DNA from 3 places in the Paenarthrobacter sp. TYUT067 genome. Region 3 is predicted to be linked to each of the others. Evidence: predicted binding sites of a transcription regulator. Region 3 holds the regulator's gene; each other region holds the start of a gene.
What was found. The regulator Rex, encoded in region 3, represses fermentation and respiration genes when NADH is low (regulators of the CRP and FNR family bind a similar motif). The targets are predictions, from matches to a motif close to CTTGTGAANNNNTTCACAAG.

Region 1 (4,160 bases), on a different contig from region 3:
GTTCAGTGGGACTGGCGACGTCCTTCGAGCGTAGGACAAAGCCCCGACATCAGAGTCGATATCCACAGTGTGTAGGAGAAGTCACACTGCAGTGAGGTGTCGCGTGACCGGGTCTATTGCTCCCGTGTCACGCGTTGCAGGTCCTCGGTTGCCAGGGCGAGGAGTCCTCGTAGTTGTTCTACACGTTCGTCCGGCACATCACCTGCGGCGTTTCCCGCCACCGCCTGGTCCAGAAGCTTCTGCGCTTGTTTGTGGTTGGCCTTGGCTACGTCCAAGGCGTGTTCAAGCGTGGTCTCATGTTCCAACGTTGATTCGTTTTCCATGAACCCATTTTGATCAGGTTTCCCGGCTGATACCAGTGACTCAGCCGGGAAACCCGCGAATACTTCGGAGCGCCTAGGCTCCTGCCCCTTCAAGTACTGCGATGGGAGCAATCACGTCACGCGCGGGGAACGACGGCGGGTTCACACCGGCCATTTCTTCCATGACACGCACAACCTGGCAGGAGTAGCCGAACTCGTTGTCGTACCAGACGTAAAGAACCAGGTTCTTGTCGTTGGAAATCGTTGCGAGGCCATCAACAATGCCGGCGCGACGCGAGCCAACGAAGTCAGTGGACACCACATCGGGAGAGTCAATGTAGTCGATCTGCTTGCGAAGATCCGAGTGCAGGGACATTTCGCGGAGGAAGTCGTTGACTTCATCGCGCGTGGTGCCGTTCTCAAGGTTGAGGTTCAGGATGGCCATGGAGACGTCCGGGGTGGGCACGCGGATGGCATTTCCCGTGAGTTTGCCCTGAAGTTCCGGGAGCGCCTTGGCTACAGCCTTGGCGGCACCGGTCTCCGTGATGACCATGTTCAGTGCTGCCGAACGGCCGCGGCGGTCACCCTTGTGGAAGTTGTCGATCAGGTTTTGGTCGTTGGTGAACGAGTGAACCGTTTCCACGTGGCCGTGAATGATGCCGAACTTGTCGTTGATGGCCTTCAGCACCGGCGTAATGGCGTTGGTGGTGCAGGACGCCGCGGTGACGATCTTGTCGTCATCGGAGATGTCCTTGTGGTTGATGCCGTGGACGATGTTCTTGAGGTCGCCCTTGCCTGGTGCCGTCAACAGGACGCGGGCAACGCCCTTGCTCTGCAGGTGCTGGGAGAGGCCATCGGCGTCGCGCCAACGGCCGGTGTTGTCCACCACCAAGGCATCCTTGATGCCATATGCGGTGTAGTCCACAGTGGCGGGGTTGTCCGAGTAAATGACCTGGACCTGCACACCGTTGGCGGTGATGGTGTTGGCTTCCTCGTCCACGCGGATGGTGCCCTCGAAGGAACCGTGAACGGAGTCGCGGCGCAGCAGGCTGGCACGCTTCACAAGATCGTTCTCAGCGCCCTTGCGAACAACGATGGCGCGGAGCCGCAGGCCGTGTCCGCCACCGGCCTTTTCAATGAGGATGCGGGCCAGGAGACGGCCGATACGGCCAAAGCCGTAGAGAACGACGTCGGTGCTGGTGCGGTCGTCAGCGCCACGCTTTCCCACGATCTCCGCGAGCTCGGAGCGCAGGTATTCATCCAGGGAGGCACCATTGCCTTCGGCCCGGAACTTCTCAGTCAAGCGTGCAATGTCAATGGCGGCTGCGCCGAGCTCCAACTCAGACAACGCGTTCAGCAGCGGCGCAGTCTCTTCTAGCAGCAGCTCGTGGTTGCTCATCCGGCGCGCAAAACGGTGGGCCTTGAGGATGTTCATGGTGGACTTGTTGATCAGGCTCCGGCCGTGGATGCTCGTGACCACATTATTTTCCCGGTACAACCGGCCGATTACCGGAATCATGGCCTCGGCGAGAGCCTCCCGGCCCATCCACTTATCAAGACAAGAATCTGACGTCTGGCTCACAGAACTACCTTCCTTGGGTCAACCACATACGTCCTCGTATGTAGATGGCAGCGGCCGCCCGGAGTAGTCCTGCGGCACATGCGCCAGCGGGCTTCGGTCCACCCACAGCGCCTTGAACGAGAGCAAAGAAAATCCGCCGGCTGCGAACGCAGTCCCGGCGGCAGAACATCTACGTTCAGTAACCATTCTAGGGCGGAAGGAAGGGCTGCAGGCCGCCCCGGGGCGTGAAATCACTCACACGGCACAAATCCGGGAGTCATAAATGGATGGGTCGACCGATACGCCGGGTTCTGTCATCCCCTGCCGTTACCGGCAAGGGAGTGGCGGCCATCCATCTACGAACGCCGTTGCCGACGCCCTCCAGCAGCCTACCCGGACACTCGGGCGAGCAGCCCTCAAGCGTGTCCTGTCTGGCCTTGCTCCGGGTGGGGTTTACCTAGCCTCCCCGGTCACCCAGGGAGCTGGTGGTCTCTTACACCACCGTTTCACCCTTACCTGCTGCCCCGCGATGCAAAACATCACAGCGCGCAGGCGGTCTGTTCTCTGTGGCACTGGCCTGCGGGTTACCCCGAGTGGGCGTTACCCACCACCCTGCTCTTCGGAGCCCGGACGTTCCTCGAGCCACTTCCGTGACGCGCGACCGCCTGGTCGACCCATCCGCCGTCCAGTCTACCGGCGTTGGGGCCTACCAAAGTCCCCGGTAATATCGACTGGTGCTGATTCTGCTGCCGCCTTCCGAAGGCAAGACCCCCGCTGCCAACGGTCCCGCCATTAACTGGGAATCGCTCAGCTTCCCCGAACTGAACCCCTACCGTGCAAAAGTACTCGAAGCACTGGGTACGGTGAGCGCGCACGAGGATGCACTGGCGCTGCTGGGGGTCGGCGCCTCGTTGCGGGACGACGTCGAACGCAATACCCGGCTGCATGCCGAACCAGCCGCTCCCGCACATCAGGTCTATTCCGGAGTCCTCTACGACGCCTTGGGCTACAACAGCATGACGCCAACGCAGCGCCGCAAGGCGAACGAATCCGTCCTGGTGGTTTCCGCCCTGTGGGGCGCCATAGGCTTCGGCGACCACGTGCCTGCCTATCGCCTGTCCATGGGAACGGCACTGCCCGACGTCGGCCGCCTCGCCACGTACTGGAAGCCGCAGCTTAACGCTGCCCTCGCCTCACGCGCCGACGGCGAACTGTTGGTGGACTGCCGCTCCAGTACCTACGCTGCTGCCTGGGCTCCCCCGGCGACGCAAACAGTCAACATCAACGTTTTCAACGAAGCGAACGGCAAGCGCACGGTTGTCAGTCACTTCGCCAAACACACCCGGGGCGAACTGGCCCGCCACCTGCTGACCCGGCGCGGTAAGGCCCCGGCAACCCCGGATCAGCTCTTGAAGGCTGCCCGGGAGATCTGGACTGCTGAACTCGTTGAAGGCACGGCCCGCAAGCCGCACGCGCTCAACATCATCCTCACCACCTGAGCGTCCAACTGATGTTGGGCTGCGTCAGTTCCACTCCGCCGAACGGACCAGGATGACACCTGAATCCGGGCAAAAGACAATATCGTCCTCAGCGGCGGCTTTGACTTCGGCGAGGTCGCCAGGGCTGAGCATCATGCCGGAGCCTTCGGACTTTCCGTGGAACAGCCGTGCTGCCCCGACTCCACGTTTGGCAATGGTCTTCTCGTAGATGGCGAGAATGCCCGCGTCCAAGGATTCGGCGAAGGCGGCGCGCTGCCCCCGAACCACTGTTTCCTCGGCGGCGATCTCGGCAATGGCTTCATCCAGTTCAGCCCGGATGCTGCCAAAGGAACCCTGAATGTCGTCAACGATCGACTGCTGGGCTGCCTGCCGCTCGCGCAAAGTATCCAGGCGCTCCAGGATTTCGAGTTCAACGTCCTCAAGGTCCGAGCGACGCTTGTTGAGGGAGGCAATGTCACTCTGCAGCGCCACAAGATCCTTGGACAGCCCGGTGCCGCTGTTCAGCCGGGTCTCGTCGCGTTGGATACGGGTGGCTACCTGTTCCACATCGGCTTCCGCGCGGCGAAGTTCGGCTTCGGCGTCGTGAACGGCAACCTTGGCCGAGCCGAGCTCGCCGTTGGCCACGCTCAGCGCATCCGTGAGGTCAGTGATGCGTGGATCCGTTTCCAGAACCTTCCGGCGGCCCGCAAGCGACCTGAGCTTGGCATCCAGTCCCTGCAGTTCAAGCAACTTCAATTGTTCTGCCGGTGCTGCTTTCGCCACGCTTACCTCCGCTATTAGCTGCCGGCCTGGGGATCA
Region 2 (4,160 bases), on a different contig from region 3:
ACCGCCAAGTGCGCGCTCTCGCCGATCACGTCCACCAGGGCGGCGAGCATCGGCCGGCCCAGCCGGGACAAGGGTTCCTGGCGCGAATACGCCGAGCTGAGTTCGAAGGCGCTGATGCCTAGCCCGTAGCGCTGCTCTTCATGCAGGTGAAGGACGAACCCGTTCGCCTCCATGACGCCGAGCAAGTGGTACACGCTGGATCGCGGCAGGCCGAGCGCGGTGGCAATGTTCGACGCCGCCATGGGACCGCGGCGCGAAGCCAACAGTTTCAAAATCCTCAGCGTATTTTCGGCCGCCGGGACTTTGGACGTGGCTTTGCCTGGTGCGGTTGGCGTGGTTGTCATGGTTCCTCGCTGCTCGGGCTGCTTGCGGGATTAGTCCGGTGTATGCAGGTACCGCTGTCCGGTATCCCGTACTCAAGCGTGCACCCTCGGAGAGTCAATCACCAGCGCGAATGCATTGATCGGTGTCTGGGATGCCGGACTCCCTTAGCGAGCCCGAACCTCTACCCCTAGGCAACGCGGCCCTTACGCGGAAGCGGCACCCTTACGCCGAAGCAGGAACGTGATGGCCCCGGCCGCAGCCAAGACCAGCGCCACGATCAGCCCGATGGTCCAGCCGCTCATCCCGGCAGACGAAGCGGCCAACGGGGTGGCTGCCTCCTGCGATTGCGAATCAACCGACGCGGCATCATTGTCAGCCGACGCGGCCGGCGGCACTGAAATGCTGGGCATGGCCGACGGAGTTGCCGCAGGTGTTGCCGCCGCTTCGGCTGGCGTACCGGTTTCGGCGAGCCCGACGGCGGGAGCATAGTCGCGCGGCCAAGGAACGACGATCGGGGCTACTCCAGTTCCGGAGTGTTGCGAAACGTCGACCTGGCCGGCTGCAGCCTGCCCGGCCTGTCCACCAGCAGCGGCCGCGGCAGCTTCCGCCTGACGGGCAGCTTCAGCTTGACGAGCCGCTTCCGCTTCCGCGGCTTTGGCAGCGTCAGCCGCCTTACCGGCGTCGACGGTTGCAGTGTCTGCCAAACCGGCAAGCTCGGCGATCATGGCGTCGATGGAGGCAACGTGGGCAGTGGTTGCCGCGTCTCGATTCGCAGCCGCGGCCTGGCCTGTGGTCATGAAGGCCTTGAGATCTGCGCGGCTGCCGTCAAGAGCAACGCTCGCTGCCGCACGAACCTCCGGCGTCGAATCCAACGCATAACTGGTCTGGATGCGATTATCCAGATTCCGGGCTTGATCAAAACCGTATTCCAGGAAGTAGCGGACGTCTGCGTGGCTGACTGACTCGAGCGCTTTCTTGGCGGCCTTCTCCACATATTCGCCTCCGACTGCCAGAAGCTGGTAAGAGCGTTGTCGATCCGCGGTGAATGCCGACGGCTTAATGGCGTCCAGCTCTATAGCTGCTGCGTGGCCTTCAAGGATGAAAGCTTTTACGGAAGTATCTCCACCCGACAGCGCCGTTTCCGCGGCTTCCCGAACCTTGGGTGTCCCCACCAAGGCAAGATCCAAGGCGGCCTGACGGGCTTCGCTGATCAGCGCGTCAGGGTCGGCTCCGGGGGCATCCAGCTTGGTAAGGAGCTCCGGAATTTCACGGGCCGCCTTTGCAAAGGCGGCCTTCGCCGGCTCCTGCGATGCCATTTGAGTTTCGTCCGCGATCCGTCTCGGTGTGGCCTGCGATGAGAGGAGGTCCCTGTCTGTCGCGAGCCGCGATGAGTCTGCCGCCCTTGCCGCAGAGGCGGTGCTCCGGGCTTGTTCGACAGCGGTCTTCGCACGGTCCGCGACCGCAGCGGTGCCGTTGGGGTTCGAAGCAATGTCTGATCTGACCTTTTGAAGGAGAGCGGCAACAGCCGTCGACTCAGCGTCCCGGTCGGCTGCAACGAGCTGCCCGTAGCGAAGGAAATCAGCAACGATTTCCCTGTCGTCCGTCATGACCGCTGCCTTGGCCGCAGCGCGGACACCCACAAAAGGAGAATCAAAGAGCTGGAACGCAGCCTGGCGGTCGTCTATCTCGGCGGCTTCCAGCCAGCCCCCGAGAACGAACTCCTCTATTGCTTGGTCGCCTTTGTCCAAACTGTCGGAGGCCTGCGTTCGGATTACGCCGTTCAGAGTTAGAAACCTGTAGGCAGTGATATCAAGGTCAAGCTGCCACGCTCCGGCCCAACCTGTCGAGAGAAAAGCATCGATGGCCGCCGGGTCGTTTAATGCCAGGATCTTTTGCGCAGATGAGCGAACATGCGCACTCCCCCGCGTCGTGAGCTCGGTGACCAGCTGCTTGCGATCCGCGGCGAGCGTGACATCCTGTCCGGCGTCGAGGAATGCATTAAGCGCATCTGCGCCACCCACCAGCGCGGTCGCAGCAGCGGCACGGGTTGCGGGGCCACCTGTCTTCCACAGCTCAACAACGCCAGCGGTATCAGTAGCCCGCTCGACGAACGGAACGGGGGCCTGCGCGGCGTGGGGCACCTCGAATTCGGGAATGTCATAGGCCTGGGCTGGCGCAGCGAAAAGCAGAGAAGCCCCAGCTACAACGGCCATCAGGGCAGCAGAAACACGGCGCCGGGTAGCGCGGAATGAAGAAAACAAGGGTCCCCCAAATAACGGATGCGGCGGCAGCACGGAATTCAATGGGGGCGACGCGGATGCGAGGGATGCCTGACCGGTGACGAGCTGTCCGCGGTCATCATATCCGACTGGGAACTATGACTTTTACCACTGTGAATGTCGTTGCCGAAAGTCGACACCACTGACTGTCTGCGATCAAAGACACCAAAGCCCCGTGAGTCCCATCACAAGTCGCCCAAAAGTGATCTGCTGGATAGCGATCCCCTCCCAAAGACGAGAAGGTTTTACTATGCAACAAACCAAGCTGGCTGTGGAGAGCTCTGTCCTCCACGCCGCGGGTACGGCGCTCAGCCGAGGCCTCAACGTCCGTCACGTTCGCTTCATGGCGCTCGGATCCGCGATCGGCACCGGCCTTTTCTACGGTTCCGCCTCCGCCATCCAAAAAGCCGGGCCGGCCGTCCTGCTGGCCTACATCATCGGCGGCGCGGCCGTGTTCATGGTGATGCGAGCACTGGGCGAGATGGCCGTCCGACACCCCGTATCCGGGTCCTTCGGCCAATACGCGTCCAAGTACCTGGGACCGTTCGCAGGTTTTGTGACCGGGTGGACTTACGTGTTCGAGATGGCCATTGTGGCCATCGCCGACGTCACGGCCTTCAGTATCTATATGGGTTTCTGGTTCCCACAGGTGGACAGATGGATTTGGGTACTCGCAATCATCCTGTTCCTGGGCGCCATGAACCTGCTCAGCGTGAAGGTGTTTGGCGAGCTCGAGTTCTGGTTCTCGCTGATCAAGGTGGCGGCGATTATCGCCATGATCGTCGGCGGTGCAGCGATCGTCGTGTTCGGCTTCCAAACGGGCGACGGCGGCGGCGTGGCACCGGGACTCGGGAACCTCGTGAATCACGGCGGGTTGTTCCCGAACGGTTTTGAAGGGCTCCTGGCCGCATTCGCCGTCGTGATGTTTGCCTTTGGCGGGATCGAGACGATCGGTATCACGGCTGGCGAGGCCACGAACCCCAAGAAGGTCATCCCGCAAGCAGTTAATACAGTGCCCGTCCGCGTTTTGTTGTTCTACGTACTGACGTTGGGCGTGCTGATGAGCATCTTCCCGTGGAACGAAATCGGCAGCAGCGGTAGTCCATTCGTGCAGATCTTTGATGGCTTAGGGATCCCGGCCGCACCGCACATCCTCAACGCCGTGGTCATTACCGCCGCGCTCTCGGCGATCAACAGCGACATCTTCGGGGCCGGACGTATCCTCTTCGGACTTGCCCAGCAGGGTCACGCACCCAAGAGTTTCAGCAAGATCTCCCGGCATGGCGTCCCTTGGATGACCGTGTTGATGATGGGCGGCATCCTGCTGGTGGGCGTCGTGTTGAACGCCGTGATTCCGGAGGACGTGTTCGTGCTCATTGCCTCGATCGCTACCTTTGCCACCGTGTGGGTTTGGGTGATGATCCTGGCTTCGCACGTTGCCATGAAACGGGAGATCAAGCGCAAGGGCTTGCCGGCGTCGGAATTCGGTTCGCCTTTGTGGCCTGTCGCTTCCATTCTCACCATGGCGTTCATGGCCATGGTGATCGTGATCCTGGG
Region 3 (4,160 bases):
CAAACTCGATCTCGTCCTCGGAGGCGACTACCGTGTGCCCGATCACTCCCTTGCGCCGAACTGAAGGGAGATGCCTCGGCTTGCTGAGATGCAATTCGTTGGAGTCCGACAACCAAGGCGGAAGACAGGATCCATGTAGCCTCGCGGCCGTTACATGTGAAATCCAAGCGCCAGGAGTTGCAGCTGAGAGCGCTCTTGCAGCCGCTGACAGGTCGAAATTCCAGTCGGAAGGTCGATAAACACCTCGGCTAACGCCATCAATCTTGGTTCGGTTCCTTAGGTGCGATCGCTTGAGGCCCGCAACCTCGGCCTCGTCGAGAGTGAAGGGTGCAACCGTCAGTTGCGGAGGAATCGGCGTGAAGTTCTTCATACCGGCATTCTTGCCCAGATACGTTGAAGGCACCGGAAGTTATCCACAGGCTGTGTGAGGCCCGCGCGTGATGTGAGAGAGCGTTGGGTTTAGGCGCGCGTGATGTGAGAGAGCGTTGGGTTTAGGCGCGCGTGATGTGAGAGAGCGTTGGGTTTAGGCGCGCGTGATGTGAGAGAGCGTTAGACGTGGGGGCCGCGGAATTTCGCGAATCCGCGCCATAGACCGTAGACGGCTCCGCCGACGGTCGCGGCTTTGAGGCCGAATGTTGCGGCGCGGCGTCCGGAACGGAAATCGTAAACGGGCCAATTGTTTTCACGCGCATGCCGGCGCAGCTTTGCATCCGGGTTGATGACCACTGGATGTCCCACCATGGTGAGCAAGGGAATGTCATTGGCGGAGTCGCTGTAAGCCCAGCAATGGTCCAGGTCCAGCCCTTCGCGATCTGCAACGATTTGGACAGCGATCGCCTTGGCAGGTCCGTGCAGGATGTCGCCTACAAGCTTCCCCGTGTACACGCCGTCGTCCACCTCGCCCACGGTGCCCAGGGCGCCGGTCAGACCGAGCCGGGTGGAGATGACTGTGGCCACTTCGATGGGCGTGGCAGTCACGAGCCACACTTTACGGCCCACCCGGAGGTGTTGGTCGGCCAGCGCCTTGGTTCCGGGCCAGATCCGCGACTCGATCATTTCGTCGTAAACCTCTTCGCCCAAGGCCTTGATGTCCTCGACCGTAATGCCCGCAGCAAGTGTCAGCGCGGAGTCACGCACCGAATGGACATCTTCCATGTTCTCGCCGCGCATGACGAACTTGAATTGCTTCCAGGCGAATCCGGCGGCCTGCGAAAGAGTGAACGCTTTGCGCTCATACATTTTGCGAGCCACGTGGAAGAGGCTGGCACCTTTCATCAACGTATTGTCGACATCGAAAAAAGCGGCCTCGCCAGCGTACTTCCGCGCCATGTCCTTTTTGGTCGCGTCCCTCTGTACGGCGTCCTGCTGCACCAAGGCATCTGCGACCACGGCGGCGTTCTTCTCCTCGGGCATGCTTTGAGTCTAGTCAATCACCGGGGCCAGTGTTGAGGACGCACGGTGGCGTCACCCACGGCATGGGATGTGAGAGAGCGTTGGCCGGACGGGCATGGGATGTGAGAGAGCGTTGGCGGGACGGGCATGGGATGTGAGAGAGGGACGGCCGGAAGGGGGTGGGATGTGAGAGAGCGTGGGGCCGGTACCTTTGAGACATGGCTATTCCCGACGTCGTTCTCCTCACCAAAGCTGACTGCCACCTCTGCACGGAGGCTCGTGCCGCCGTCGAGCGTGTCACAAAAAGTCTTGGCGTTCAGTGGACCGAGCAGAAGATTGACGGCGACCCCCAACTGCAGGAGCGGTTCGCAGAGGAGATCCCGGTGGTGCTGGTGGACGGTATCCAGCGCGATTTCTGGAAGATCGACGAGCAGCGACTTACCCGGACCTTGAAGAAAGTCCTGGAGGGCTGAGGGTGGGGTTACCCGCAGGTAATGGCTTTTGTTGAGTCCGCCCGAGGGTCATAGAGTGGAACAACAAAGCGACGCAATGGAGAATACCGTGACTGCGCTGGAACCGTCCCCGGAAGCCACAACCGGAGACAATGAGCCTGCCGCCAAGCAGATCCCGCCCGCGGCCGTGGCCCGGATGACCCTCTATTTGCGTGCGCTCAACTCTCTTCTGGCCGAAGGCGTTGAACGGGTTTCCTCTGAAGCACTGGCGGAAGCCTCGGGCGTTAGCTCATCCACGCTCCGCAAAGACCTTTCCTACGTTGGTTCCTACGGGACCCGCGGCGTAGGTTACGAAGTCCAGAACCTGAGCCGCCACATAGCAGCAGCCTTGGGGCTGACCCACGACTGGAAGGTGGCGATTGTGGGCGCCGGCAACCTCGGCAAAGCCCTCGCCCGGTACGGCGGCTTCGAGTCCCGAGGCTTCGACGTCGTAGCCATTTTCGACGCTGACCCCATGGTGATCGGCAATGAAGTGGGTTGGTTGCGGGTCAGTGACTCAGCCGAGCTGGAACGGGTCCTGGAACGGACCCACACCAACATGGTGGTGCTGGCCCTGCCTGCCACGGTGGCCCAAGCCGTGTGCGACCGCGTCATTGCCGCAGGCATCCGGAGCATCCTCAGCTTCGCCCCGGTACTGCTGCAGGTCCCGCCGCACGTCAACCTCCGCAAGGTGGACATGGCAACCGAGCTACAGATCCTTGCCTACCACGCACAGCGGGCGCAGACACCGGGCCAGGCTGTTTAGCCTTCGCCGGGTCCGCGCCCGCGTGTACTGCTCGGAAGCGTGGGTGTTTAGCGCCCGTACGGATTCTGGTACGGGTTGCCGAAAGGCTGTGCCTTGCGGAAGTACGGCGCCGACGCCGGCAGGTACAGCAGAACGATCGCGGCAACACCCAGCAGGATCACAATGAGCTGCAGGACGCCGTAGGTGGCACCGAACTGGAACAAGCTGGTGAGGCCCAGAACAGAAATGGCAGCGAAGACCGTGCCCAGGATCCTTGCCCAGTTCTTGCCCTTCCGGACAGGGAAGGCAACCAGTGCGTAGAGGCCCAGGGAAATAAAGGCACCCACGATGGCACTGACGCCAATGACGCCACGCATGCCTTCCATGGACCCTTCAGGCAAATCGGTACCCTGCTGGGCCGCCTGCTGGTTCATGGCATTGATGAAGGCATCCGCACCGGTGGTGGCCAGAATAATCGAGCTGATGGCGGATAGAACTCCGGCGGCGATGATCATCCAGAAGGCGTAATTGACCATCTGCGGGACGGTGGTGGGTCCGGGCTGCTGGCTTGGCCAGTTGGTGTCCTGGCCGTACTGCGGAGCTGCGGGAGGCTGACCATACGGGGAGCCCTGCTGACCGTATTGCGGTGCGGCGGGGGACTGCTGACCATACTGCGGCGCGGCTGGCTGGCCATACTGCGGCGCGGCGGGGGACTGCTGGCCGTACTGCGGCGCGGCGGGGGACTGCTGGTCGTACTGCGGCGCCGGGGGCTGGGAGCCGTTTGTGCCGGGCTGGTTAGTGTCGCCCGGGTTTGACGGTGGGTACGGAGGGTTGCTCATGGCATTCCTTTGCTTGTTCGACTGCTGGTGCGGCCGCCGGGATCAGCAAAACGACCCTGCCCCCAGCGTGGTTCTGCTACCACCGTACCTCCAGGTCCTTGCGCTGCAGACGATCACACGCAGGTATTTCAAGCTGACGGGAAAAATCATCATGTGGGCTTACGCCTTCATGATGAAGGCCGCGGGATCCCTGGGGATTCAACCGCGGCCTTCAGCCTGCATTTGCGTCGAAAACGCCCGACGGCGGCAGCTGGGTACGTGTCAGGCGTGGCCCTTGACCGCCTTGAACCACAGCTGTGAATTAGGTAGCCACATCAGTACCACGGCTACGGCGCTGACCAGGAAGCCGAACCAGTTGCCACCCAGGCCCATCCCTGAGCCGCCGCCACTCGCTGCACCGAAGATTGCCAGCAGGAGGGAGATGCCGGCCAGGATGGTCAGGGCGAGGCGTGCCCACTCTTTGCCTTCCTTCATCTTCATGGCCAGGACCACCTGGGCGGCAGAGACGGCCAGGGTGAGCAGAAGGAGGATCAGTGCGATGGCAGCGAATCCTGGAGCGAACGCGAAGGCGGCGATCACCGCGAAGAAGGCGATGAGGCCAAACAACAATCCCAGGAGTCCGGAGATCACCCAGATGAAGTAGGAGACCTTCAGCTCCGTTGGCAGGCCCTGGGTTTTGAACATTCCCGAGAA

Region 1: a site for Rex is predicted at 2,106-2,125, ahead of MOD31_RS17205 (glyceraldehyde-3-phosphate dehydrogenase). Genes of this name have one in related genera too.
Region 2: a site for Rex is predicted at 2,776-2,795, ahead of MOD31_RS15595 (ALF repeat-containing protein). Genes of this name have one in related genera too.

Annotation. Positions count from the first base shown of each region.
Region 1 covers NZ_JAMOIT010000020.1:18,223-22,382, reverse strand. The annotation lists gene MOD31_RS17210 (hypothetical protein) at 114-323, opposite strand; gene MOD31_RS17205 (glyceraldehyde-3-phosphate dehydrogenase) at 397-1,884, opposite strand; RNA gene rnpB (RNase P RNA component class A) at 2,148-2,540, opposite strand; gene MOD31_RS17195 (peroxide stress protein YaaA) at 2,598-3,362, shown strand; gene MOD31_RS17190 (zinc ribbon domain-containing protein) at 3,387-4,124, opposite strand.
Region 2 covers NZ_JAMOIT010000017.1:26,969-31,128, reverse strand. The annotation lists gene MOD31_RS15600 (IclR family transcriptional regulator) at 1-344, opposite strand, end outside; gene MOD31_RS15595 (ALF repeat-containing protein) at 528-2,537, opposite strand; gene MOD31_RS15590 (amino acid permease) at 2,854-4,160, shown strand, end outside.
Region 3 covers NZ_JAMOIT010000004.1:161,898-166,057, reverse strand. The annotation lists gene MOD31_RS05075 (DUF559 domain-containing protein) at 1-370, opposite strand, end outside; gene MOD31_RS05070 (HAD family phosphatase) at 550-1,413, opposite strand; gene MOD31_RS05065 (glutaredoxin family protein) at 1,611-1,865, shown strand; gene MOD31_RS05060 (redox-sensing transcriptional repressor Rex) at 1,942-2,649, shown strand; gene MOD31_RS05055 (hypothetical protein) at 2,697-3,467, opposite strand; gene MOD31_RS05050 (hypothetical protein) at 3,729-4,160, opposite strand, start outside.